Regions from separate parts of the Arhodomonas sp. KWT genome, predicted to be linked through region 1. Evidence: riboswitches for the same ligand, from Rfam matches in the RefSeq annotation. Region 1 holds a riboswitch; the other holds the start of a gene.

Region 1 (6,409 bases):
CCCGCGGGCGTGGGCGAGCGCGAGCCGCGCGGTGACGCCGGAGCCGGTGGGGCTGCGATCCACCTGCCCGCCGCCGAAGATGCACACGTTGTGGCTCGGTGCCTCGCTGCTCGGCGGGACGTCGTCGGTGAGAATGGTGCCGTAGATGAAACCGAGGTCGTCGGCGTCCGGATGGCTCACGCTGAGCTGCTCGCGGGCCGCAGCGGTCATGGCGCGGGCGGCGTGGAGCAGCTGCTCGTAGGGGGTGGCGAAGAGATCGAGCCCCAGCCGCGAGGCGGGCACGATCACGTAGAACGCCCCGCCATAGGCGACGTCCACGGCGATACGGCCGTACTCCGGCACGGTCACGTCGGCGTCCAGGTGGCTGGCGAAGGCCGGCACGCTGTCGAAGCTCACGTCCCCCGGGGCACCATCGGCGTCCGCGTGCACATGCACGGTGACCGGCCCGCAGGGGCACTCCAGCACGAAGTCGGCGCCGTCCGGACCCAGGGTCACCAGCCCCTGGTCCACCGCATACCGACCCAGGGCGATGGTGGCGTGCCCGCACATGGTGCTATAGCCCTCGTTGTGGGTGAACAGCACCGCCATGGCGGCATCCGGATGGCTCGCCCGCGTCGGCCACACGCCGTACATGTCGGCATGCCCGCGGGGCTCCAGCATCAGGCGCCGGCGCACGTGGTCGTGGTGATCCATCGCGTCGCGCCGGCGATCGAGCAGGGTCTCGCCGGCCAGCTCGGGCAACCCGCCCGTGAAGATACGCACCGGCTCGCCCGCCGTGTGCATGTCCACCACCGTGTAGGCCGTCTTCTCCGCCATGGGCACTCCCCCGTCGAAAAAACCGCCATTCTAACCGCCGCCCGGAAAGGCGGCCACGGAACCATTCAGGCCCGGGCGACGGCCTCGCGTCCGGGCACGAGCAGTGCCACCAGCAGGCAGACCGCCGTAGAGGCGATCATCGCCCCGGCGAAAGGCCCCAGGGTCGGCGCCCCACCGGGGAACGAGGCCGCATGGAGGCCGGCGACGGGACCGCCACCCTGCCACCAGCCCGGCACAATGGAACCCGCGAGACCGGCGGCGGTGCCGGCCACCGCGGCGGCCGGCGTGGTCCGCCGCCACAGTCCCATGAGCACCGGCACCACCGTGGTCGCGCACAGCAGGTCGGCGATGAGGAACAGTCGCAGCACGGACAGGCCCTGCAACGCGACGGCCACCACCGGCACCATCAGCACCACGGTCACCCAGCGGGCCGCACCGAGCGACAGGCCGCGGGCCTCGGTGACCGCCAGCGAGGCGATGCCGTTCTGCAGCGTGTCCACGGACGACGCCACCAGCGTGACCGCCAGGACCAGCGCCGGCAGGGTCACCCATGCGGGGGCGGCATTGAGCAGCGCGAAGAAAGGGATCGGCGGATCGCCGAGGGACAGTCCGGTCATCGCCGCGACGATGCCCAGGGCACCGATCACCGCGACCACCACGACGGTGGTGCCGGCCCCGAGGAGCGCCCCGCGCCCGAGCACACGCGCGTCCCGAGCGGCCCAGACCCGCTGCCAGTAGCCCTGGTGGAAGAGGTTGGCGGCGGTCACCGCGAGCACCAGCGCCAGTGCCACCGCCAGGCCGTCCGCCAGCGGCACCGAGGGCATCGCCGACGCCGCCGGCGGCCGTCCCGTCCCGCCCAGGGCGACACCGGTCACCAGGGCCAATAAGGCAAGCAGCAGCCAGGCCTGCCAGCGGTCCGTCTCCAGGCTCGCGCGCAGTCCGCCGGCGGCGGTGTAGGCGAGGGTCGCCACCGCCACGGCTACCACGACCACGCCGCCGTCCAGATCCGACAGCAGCGCGGTGATCGCGCCGATGGCGGTGAGTTCCGCGGCGAGGAAGCACAGCATGTAGAGCACGGAGATCAGCGCCACCCAGCGCCGCACCGCCGTCCCGTAACAGGCCTCCGCGAAGTCGCCGATGCTGCGCCCCTGGGGCACCCGGGACCGGATCGCCGGGCCGCAGAGCGCGAAGACCAGGAACGGCAGCGCGGCACCGACGGCATAGCCGGCGAGGGCCACCGGCCCCACGAAGGCGCCCACCTCCGGCGGGGCGAAAAGGATCCATGCCCCCATGCCGGAGGCGAGGAAGGACAGGCCCAGCACGGTCGCGCCCTGGCTGTTGCGGGCGGTGACGTAGTCGTCCAGCCCGGCCGAGGTGGCACGGGCACGCAGGCCGATCCAGGTAAAGGCGATGAGGGCCACGCCGAGCGTGGCAAGGGTCAGGTACATGTCGCGCTACCTCCGCCGGTATGATCCGGATCAGGTTCCAGGGTCTGCGCGGCGCGCACTCTCAGTCCGTGACGGACTCCCCTGGCGACGGTCGGATTGTGGTGAGTCGGTGATTCTCGCGCGCAGCCGCGCCGATGGCAAATCCGGCGGTGCCACGAAAAAGGCCACCGGCACGGGGTGCCGATGGCCTTCGTCACGCTCGCGCGCCCCCCGGCGCGGGGGACACGGACGGGCGTTGCGCCTCAGGCGCCCTGCTTCGCACCCTTGGTGCGGATCTTCTCCTTGATGCGGGCGGCCTTGCCCTGACGATCGCGGAGATAGTAGAGCTTGGCGCGGCGCACGTCGCCCTTGCGCTTGACCTTGATGCTCTCGATCACCGGGCTGTGCAGCGGGAAGACGCGCTCGACGCCCTCGCCGTGGGAGGTCTTGCGCACGGTGAACGCGGAGTTCACGCCGCGGTTGCGCTTGGCGATGACCACGCCCTCGAAGGGCTGCACACGCTCGCGGTTGCCCTCCTTGACCCAGACGTTCACCAGCACGGTGTCACCGGGTGCGAACGCGTCGAGGCTGCGCCCGGACTTTTCGATCTGTTCCCGCTCAAGCTCTTTGATGATGTTGCTCATGACCACAAACCCCTAGCGTTCCGAGTCCCCTCGGTACTCCTCGATGAATTCTTCCAGTAGCGCCTGCGCGTCGCCGTCCAGCTCCCGCCCGGACAGCAGCTCAGGGCGCCGCAGCCAAGTCCGTCCCAACGCCTGCTTGCGCCGCCAGCGCGCCACCGCCTGGTGATCGCCGCCGAGCAGCACCGCCGGCACGTCGCGCCCGTCGATGGACTCCGGACGCGTATAGTGCGGGCAGTCCAGCAATCCCGCCGTGAAGGAATCCTCCTCGGCGGAATCCACATGCCCGAGCACCCCGGGCACCAGCCGGCTCACCGCATCGATGAGCATCATCGCCGGCAGCTCGCCGCCACTGACCACGAAATCCCCGACCGAGATCTCGCGATCCACCTCCGCGGCGATCAGGCGCTCGTCCACACCCTCGTAGCGGCCGCACAGCAGAATGAGCCGCGGCAGCCGCGCCAGCTCGCTCACCGTCGCCTGGTCCAGCGGCCGGCCCTGAGGGCTGAGATAGACCACCGTCGCCGGCGTCGGCACCGCCGAACGCGCCGCGTGTATCGCGTCGCGCAACGGCTGGACCTTCATGACCATGCCGGGACCGCCGCCGTAGGGCCGGTCGTCCACCGTGCGGTGGCGGTCCGTCGTGTAGTCCCGCGGGTCCTGCGGGGCGATCTCGATCAGCCCGCGCTCCACCGCGCGCCGGGTCACCCCGGATTCCGTGATCGCCCGGAGCATCTCCGGGAAGATCGTGACGACATCGAAGCGCACCGTCAGTCTTCCGGGTCCCAGTCGACCTCCAGGCGCCCCGCGCCGAGATCGACGTCGAGGACGAAGACGTCGACGACGAACGGGATCAGCCGCTCGCGCTCGCCGGCCACGACCATCACGTCGTTCGCCCCGGTCTCCATCAGCCGCCTGACACGGCCGAGGACCACGCCCTCGCGGTTGACGACCTCGAGCCCGACGAGGTCGTGCCAGTAGTACTCACCCTCTTCCGCCGGCGGCAGCGCCGAGCGGGGCACGGCGATCTGTCGCCCGATGAGCGCCCGCGCCGCATCGCGGTCTTCGACGCCCTCCAGATGCGCGATCAGGCCCTTGCCCTGTTGCCGGCCCGAACGCAGCTTCAGAGTACGCGCGGCGCCGGCATCGTCGAGCAGCTGCCACTCGGTGAAGCCGAGGATGTTATCCATCGGCCGGGTCCAGGAATACACCTTGACCCAGCCCTGCACACCGTGAACGCCCACGATCTCGCCCAGCACCACGGGCGGGTCATCCTGCGCGCCACGCTGCACCAGCCGCCTCCCGGGTCGTTACGCCTCCGCGGCCGCGCCCTTGCGCGCCTTGCGGATCAGCCCCTCGGCACTCTCGGTCGGACGGGCGCCACGCTCGAGCCAGTGGTCGACACGCTCGAGCTCGAGCTTGAGCGAGACTTCCTGACCGGTCGCGACCGGGTTATAGAACCCGAGGCGCTCGATGAACCGACCGTCCCGCGGGTTGCGGCTGTCGGTAACGATCAGGTGGTAGAAGGGCCGCTTCTTCGCGCCAGTGCGAGCTAGACGAATGGTTACCATCGTGTTCGTTAATCCCCTGTGATCGGCAAACAGAACTGGGCTACCGATGTAAAACGCGCAAGTCTACTTGAAACCGCGCCGATGTAAAACCGCCCCGACGGGGCATCACCGCAGGAAACCGGACGGGCCGCCGGGCGGCATGCCGCCGCCCCCCGGTGGAAAGCCGCCGCCTCCGCCGCCGCCGAACTGGCGCATCATCTTCTGCATCCCGCCCTTCTTCATCTGCTTCATCATCTTCTGCATCTGCTTGTGCTGCTTGAGCAGGCGGTTGACGTCCTGCACCTGCAGCCCGCTGCCGCGAGCGATGCGGCGCTTGCGCGAGCCGCTGATGATGTCGGGGCGGCGCCGCTCGCGCGGGGTCATGGAGTCGATGATCGCGATCTGGCGACGGATCTGCTTCTCACCGACCTGGTCCTGCATCTGCTCGGTGAGCTTGCCCATGCCGGGGAGCTTGTCCATCAACCCGCCCATGCCGCCCATCTTGTTGATCTGCTGCATCTGCTTGCGCAGGTCGTCGAGATCGAAGCCCTTGCCCTTCTTGAGCTTGGAAGCCATCTTCTCGGCTTCGCTCTTGTCCACCGAGCGCTCGACCTCCTCGACGAGGCTGAGCACGTCGCCCATGCCGAGGATGCGGGAGGCCACCCGGTCCGGGTGGAAGGGCTCGAGGGCGTCGGTCTTCTCGCCGACACCGAGGAACTTGATGGGCTTGCCGGTGATGTAGCGGATCGACAGCGCCGCACCGCCGCGGGCGTCGCCGTCGGTCTTGGTGAGGACCACACCGGTGAGGGGCAGCGCCTCGTCGAACGCCTTGGCGGTGTTGACGGCGTCCTGGCCGGTCATGCTGTCGACGACGAACAGCGTCTCCACCGGATCGAGGGCGCCGTGCACGCGCTTGACCTCGTCCATCATCGTCTCGTCGACGTGCAGCCGGCCGGCGGTGTCGACCAGCAGGACGTCGTAGTACTCGCGCCGGGCACGGTCCACGGCCGCCTCGGCCGCGGTCACCGGGTCGTCGCTGGTCTGGGTGGGCTGGAAATCCACGCCCACCTCGCCGGCGAGGCGCTCGAGTTGATCGATGGCGGCGGGACGGTAGACGTCCAGGGATACGGTGAGGACCTTCTTTTTCTCACGCTCGGCGAGCCAGCGCCCGAGCTTGGCGATACTGGTGGTCTTGCCGGAGCCCTGCAGCCCCGCCACCAGGACCACTGCGGGCGGGCGGGTGGCCAGGTCCAGGCCGGTGTTCTCCTCGCCCATCACGCGCACGAGCTCGTCGCGCACGATCTTCACGAAGGCCTGCCCCGGCGAGAGGCTCTTCATCACCTCCGAGCCGAGGGCACGCTCACGGACGTCGTTGACGAAGGACTTGACCACCGGCAGCGCGACATCCGCCTCGAGCAGCGCCATGCGCACCTCGCGGAGGGTGTCGCGGATGTTGTCCTCCGTTAACCGCCCCTGGCCGCGCAGGCGCTTGCTGATGCCCTCGAGCCGTTCGCTGAGACTGCTGAACATGGCGCGCTCCAATGGATATTCGTCGACAGCCCGTTAGTATAACGGTCGGGGCGATGCCGGGGCGAGGACCGTGTCCGGGACTCGAAGCCCGGAGCAAGGTGTGCGATGATCGACGCCAACTCAAGGAGCGCACACCGGCGCGAATGATTCACCCCTTACTGACTATCACCGTCATCGCCCTCTACCTGGCGGCCACCGTGGTCCTCGTGCTGCGCCTCACACGGCGGCTCCCGGCCCGCGAAGGCACCCGCCAGGCCGCTATCGCGCTCGCAGTGGCCGGCGTGGCCCTGCACGCCGTCATCCTCAGCCAGACCATCTGGCAGAGCAACGGCCTGGATCTGCGGCTGTTCAACGCCGGGGCGCTGATCGGCTGGGTGATGGCGGCGCTGCTGGTGCTCGCCGCCGTGCGCGAGCCGGTGGAGAGCCTCGGCGTGCTCGTCTTCCC
Region 2 (5,712 bases), on a different contig from region 1:
GGATCGCGGCGCACGCGTGAGCGCCGCCACCGTTTGCGAGGCCCGGGGGTAACCGATACATTCGAGCGGTATCCGTAACCCCTAAACATCCCGACGCGGCAGGAGACCATGGCGCAGCAACGCGAGCCACGACCGCTGGAGCAGGCGGGCCTCGAAACGCCCGGACGCGGGCGTCGCGCATCCGACGACGCCATCTACGACGCCATCTACGAGGCGGTGCTGACCCAGCGGCTGCCACCGGGTACACGACTGCCCGAGATCACCCTCGGCGAGCTCTTCGGCGTCAGCCGCTCGGTGGTCCGCAAGGCCCTCTCGCGCCTGACGGCCGACCAGATCATCGTACGCCGCCCCAACCAGATGGCGCTGGTCGCCCACCCGAGCGTCGAGGAGACCCGGCAGATCTTCGACGCCCGGCGGCTGGTCGAGGGCGAGGTGGCCCGCCAGCTCGCCGGCCGCCTCAGCGGCAATGCCCGTGAGCGGCTCGAGCGGATCATCCGCGACGAGCACGCCGCCCACACCGGCGACCGCCAGGAGGACCGGGTCCACCACTCCATGGCCTTCCACCTGTGCCTGGCGGACAACGCGCCTAACGAGGTGCTCGGCCGCATGCTCCGGGAGCTGGTGATCCGCACCTCGATCGTGATCGCGCTGTACAAGGCCCCCGGGATGAGCGCCTGCTACCTCGGTGACGACCACCAGGAGCTGGTGCGCTGCCTGGCCGAGGGCCGCGGCGACGAGGCGGCCACGCTGGTGCGCCAGCACCTCTCCACCCTGGAATCCCGGCTCGCGCTCAGCGACGAGGAGCGCCCGGTGGACCTCGCCGAGATCCTCCGGCGCTGACCCGCCGCCCTACCCCCGGAGGTAGGGCATCAGCCAGCCGAGTCCGGCCGCGGTACCGCTGCGGGGCACGTACTCGGCGCTGACCCAGCCGTCGTAGCCGAGCGCGTCCAGTCGCTCGAACACGAAGGGGTAATGTATCTCCCCGGTGCCCGGCTCGTGGCGGCCCGGGTTGTCCGCGACCTGGACGTGGCCGATGCGGGAGAACGCGGACTCGATATGCCGCACCAGGTCCCCCTCCATCACCTGCATGTGGTAGACGTCGTACTGCAACGCGAGATTGGCGACGCCGGCATCGTCCATCACTCCGAGGGCCTGGTCGGAGCGGCAGAGGAAGAAGCCCGGCACGTCGCGGGTGTTGATCGGCTCGACGAGCAGCTGCACGCCGGCGTCGGCAAGCCTCGGCGCGGCATAGCGCAGGTTGTCGACCAGGCACTCCCGCGCGCACTCCGCAGAGACGTCCCCGGGGAGCCGCCCGGCGAGGCAGTTCACCCGCGGGCACGCCAGCGCGCGAGCGTAGTGGATCGCGGTATCCACGCCGGCCCGGAACTCATCCCGGCGGTCCGGATGGCAGGCGATCCCGCGCTCGCCGGCGGCCCAGTCCCCGGCGGGCAGATTGAACAGCACCTGGCTCAGACCGCTGTCCGCCAGGGCGCCGGCGAGCACCGGCGCCGGATAGTCGTAGGGGAAATGGCACTCGACACCACGGAACCCCGCGGCGGCGGCAGCCTCGAAACGCGCCGGGAATGGGCGCTCCGTGAACAGCATCGACAGATTGGCGGCGAAACGGGGCATGGGAACTCACCGGCGGTCCGCAATGGACCGCCAGTGTAGCGCAGGGTCCCGCCGGACCGGGTAACGGGTCAGGCCGCCTCGCGCAGGCCCTCGCCCGCGGGCACGGGCTCGTGGACGGTCAACAGCGACCGGCGCTGACTCGCAAGCATTACCTCGTAGCCGGTCGCGGGCCGGCGCAGATGCGCCGCCGGATCCGGCCGGCCGCAGCGGCATTCCAGCGACACCGCCGCGCCACGGGGCACCACCTGCCACGCCGCACATGCCGGGCACTCGAGGTGATCCCAGGACTGGTTCGTGACTACGGCCATGACTGCCTCCGCTCGTTCAAAACATGACCGGACGATCACATCGCAACGGGGCGACAGGGGCATTGATCCAGATCAAACCCGCATTTGACCGGCAGACACGCCGGTTCTAGTCTCGGTGACAGTCCCCGGCCGCGCCGGGGACGTTACTGGACGAAGAAGCGGGGGTGCCCGGGTGCGACGACGCATGCCGGGCTGAGAGAGTCCCTTGGAACCTGATCCGGTTCGTACCGGCGCAGGGAGCTTTGCACATCACCGGCCACCGGCCGGCGTCCGCCGTCATCGCGGACGTGCAACCTTCCCTCCCCCCTTTTCGTCGCCTTTTCACTATCTGCGAGCAGAGGCGACACATCATGAACGACACCGATACCGATATCCGCGGCACCGCGGCCGCCCTCGGCGAGGCCGTGACCCGGCCGTTCCCGGGGTCCCGGCGCATCCACGTCAGCGGTCGCCGTGCGGACGTGCGCGTGCCCATGCGCGAGATCGTGCAGGCGGACACGCCCACCCGCAACGGGCCCGAACCCAACCCGCCGCTGGCGGTCTACGACACCTCCGGCCCGTACACCGACCCGGCCGCCGCCATCGACCTGTGCGCGGGTCTGGCACCGCTACGCGCGGACTGGATCGCCGAGCGCGGCGACAGCGAGCGCCTCGACGATCTGAGCTCGCGCTACGGCCGCGAGCGGCGTGCCGACGCCGGCACGACGACCTGGCGCTTCCCCGCGGAACGTACCCCGCGGCGGGCGCGCAGCGGCGCCAACGTCACCCAGATGCACTACGCACGGCGGGGCATCGTCACCCCGGAGATGGAATTCGTCGCCGTGCGCGAGAACCAGCGCCTGGAGGCCAGTCGCGACGATCCCGCCCTGGGCCGCCGCCACCCGGGCGAGCCCCGGGGCGCGAGCCTGCCGGAGACCATCACGCCGGAGTTCGTGCGCGACGAGGTGGCCCGGGGCCGGGCCATCATCCCGGCGAACATCAACCACCCGGAGAGCGAGCCCATGATCATCGGCCGCAACTTCAGGGTGAAGGTCAACGCCAACATGGGCAACTCGGCGGTGACCTCCTCCATCGGCGAGGAGGTGGAGAAGATGGTCTGGGCCACCCGCTGGGGGGCGGACACGATCATGGACCTGTCCACCGGCCGGGACATCCACGAGACGCGGGAGTGGGTGATCCGCAACTCGCCGGTGCCTGTCGGCACGGTACCCATCTACCAGGCCCTGGAGAAGGTCGACGGCGAGGCCGAGGCCCTGACCTGGGAGATCTTCCGGGACACCCTCATCGAGCAGGCCGAGCAGGGCGTGGACTACTTCACCATCCACGCCGGCGTGCGCCTGCCCTTCGTCCCCCTGACCGTGGACCGGCTCACGGGCATCGTCTCCCGCGGCGGCTCGATCATGGCCAAGTGGTGCCTGGCCCACCACCGGGAGTCCTTCCTCTACGAACGCTTCGAGGAGATCTGCGAGATCATGAAGGCCTACGACGTGGCCTTCTCACTGGGCGACGGCCTGCGCCCCGGCTCCATCGCCGACGCCAACGACGACGCCCAGATGGCGGAGCTGCGCACCCTGGGCGAGCTCACCGACGTCGCCTGGCGCCACGATGCCCAGGTGATGATCGAGGGTCCGGGTCACGTGCCGCTGCACCGCATCCGCGAGAACATGGGCGAGCAGCTGCGCCACTGCCACGAGGCGCCGTTCTACACCCTGGGGCCGCTGGCCACGGACATTGCCCCCGGCTACGACCACATCACCTCCGCGCTCGGGGCGGCCAACATCGCCTGGGAAGGCACCGCGATGCTCTGCTACGTCACCCCCAAGGAGCACCTGGGGCTGCCGGACAAGCACGACGTCCGCGAGGGCATCGTCACCTACCGCATCGCCGCCCATGCCGCGGACCTCGCCAAGGGCCATCCGGCGGCACAGATCCGCGACAACGCCCTGTCCAAGGCACGGTTCGAGTTCCGCTGGGACGACCAGTTCAACCTCGGGCTGGATCCGGAGCGCGCCCGGGAGTTCCATGACGCCACCCTGCCCAAGCAGGCGCACAAGGTCGCCCACTTCTGCTCCATGTGCGGGCCGAAGTTCTGCTCCATGGCCATCTCCCAGGAGGTCCAGGCGTTCGCCCGCGAGCGCGGCCTGGACGCCGACAGCGCCCTGGAGACGGGGCTCGCCGAGAAGGCGCAGACCTTCCGCGAACAGGGCGGCGCGATCTACCATCGCCGCTGACCGCTGTGCGGCCGCCCCCGCCGGGGCGGCCGCCGCCTCCCACACCGCCATCCCGATGGCATACAATTGTGGAAAATCCTTCCACGGGGAACGACGTTGGCGGAACGACAAACACGATCCACCGGCCGGCCACGCACCAGCGGGCGAAGCGCCGCACAGAGCCAGTCCCTGACCCGCGGCCTGAGCATCCTCGAAGCCCTCTCCGGCGCCGGCCACGGGCTGACGCTCTCCGAGGTCTCGCAGATGGCCGGGCTGGCGCCCTCCACCACCCACCGCCTGCTCCACACCCTGGAGCAGATGCAGTTCGTCCAGCAGGACGAGGAGCTCGGGCTGTGGCACGTGGGCGTGCGCGCCTTCATCGTCGGCAACGGCTTCATCAGCGCCCGCGACTACGTCGCCGTCGCCCGCCCGTACCTCCACCGGCTCATGGAGGAGACCGGCGAGACCGCCAACCTCGCCGTGCAGGACGAGGGCTACGCCGTGTTCCTCGCCCAGGTCGAGTCCCAGGAGATGATGCGCATGATCGTCAGGCTCGGCAGCCGCGCACCGCTGCATGCCTCCGGCGTGGGCAAGGCGCTGCTCGCCGGCATGACCGAGGCGGAGGTGGAGCGTATCCTCCAGCGCCGGGGGCTCTCGCGGGTCACCGAGAACACCCTGGACACCCCGGCGCGGCTGCACGCCAACCTCGCCGAGATCCGCGAGCGCGGCTACGCCTGCGACTACGAGGAACACGCCATCGGCCTGCGCTGCGTCGCCGCGACCCTGCACGACGAGACCGGCGCGGCACTCGCGGCAATCTCGGTCTCCGGCCCGAGGGCGCGGATCACCGACAGCCTCATGCACGAGCTCGGCGCGGCGGTCTCGCGCACCGCCCGTGAGATCACCGCCCGCCTGGGCGGCCATGCCCCGGACGGCCCGTGAACCGCCGCCGGGACTGTGCGCGACGTCCGGGAAGGACTACGCTGGCGGCAGGCAGCCGGAACACGGAGAGGGGAGCATGAGCGACAGCGACGAGCGCCGGCGCTTCAGCCGCATCGACATGGATCAGCCGGCCCGGCTCGAGGCGGACGGCGCCGGCATCCCCGTGCGGGTGATCGACATCAGCCTGCACGGCGCCCTGGTCCGACCCGAGGCCGAGGCGGCCATCGCGGATACCCCCGCCACCCTCACGATCCCCCTCGGCGACGAGGTGGTCATCCGCATGCACGTCACGCCCATGCACCGTGAGGCGGGCTTCGTCGGCCTGCGCTGCGACGACCTGCCGGTAGAGAGCGCCGGCCACCTCCGCCGCCTGGTGGAGCTCAACCTCGGCGACCCCGAGCTGCTGGAGCGCGAGCTGGAGGCCCTCGCCGGGCTCGGCGACCGCACGGACTGAGCCTGCCGTCATCCGGCCCTCACAGCACGCCGCACGACACGGCCCCCGAGACCACGATGGGAGCGCTGCACGAACGGCGTACCCGGGGGATATCACGCACCGCCGCAAGGCCCCGATTCCGCCGTGTCACCACCCGCTGAAGTCAGCCACCACGCTTCCCACGCTC

Evidence for each region. Region 1 has a riboswitch for thiamine pyrophosphate ahead of G7A99_RS07435 (sodium:solute symporter). Riboswitches for the same ligand answer to the same signal wherever they lie in the genome.
Region 2: another riboswitch for thiamine pyrophosphate. It lies ahead of thiC (phosphomethylpyrimidine synthase ThiC); the one in region 1 lies ahead of G7A99_RS07435 (sodium:solute symporter).

What each region holds. Positions count from the first base shown of each region.
Region 1 is NZ_WNXE01000029.1:4,430-10,838, forward strand. Features, by position in the region: gene G7A99_RS07430 (proline racemase family protein) at 1-816, opposite strand, end outside; gene G7A99_RS07435 (sodium:solute symporter) at 882-2,264, opposite strand; TPP riboswitch at 2,254-2,357, opposite strand; gene rplS (50S ribosomal protein L19) at 2,507-2,887, opposite strand; gene trmD (tRNA (guanosine(37)-N1)-methyltransferase TrmD) at 2,900-3,652, opposite strand; gene rimM (ribosome maturation factor RimM) at 3,655-4,179, opposite strand; gene rpsP (30S ribosomal protein S16) at 4,195-4,455, opposite strand; gene ffh (signal recognition particle protein) at 4,561-5,964, opposite strand; gene G7A99_RS07465 (inner membrane protein YpjD) at 6,108-6,409, shown strand, end outside.
Region 2 is NZ_WNXE01000005.1:61,288-66,999, forward strand. Features, by position in the region: gene G7A99_RS02485 (8-oxoguanine deaminase) at 1-20, shown strand, start outside; gene G7A99_RS02490 (GntR family transcriptional regulator) at 109-840, shown strand; gene hyi (hydroxypyruvate isomerase) at 850-1,632, opposite strand; gene G7A99_RS02500 (hypothetical protein) at 1,701-1,940, opposite strand; TPP riboswitch at 2,091-2,196, shown strand; gene thiC (phosphomethylpyrimidine synthase ThiC) at 2,291-4,171, shown strand; gene G7A99_RS02510 (IclR family transcriptional regulator) at 4,268-5,092, shown strand; gene G7A99_RS02515 (PilZ domain-containing protein) at 5,169-5,546, shown strand.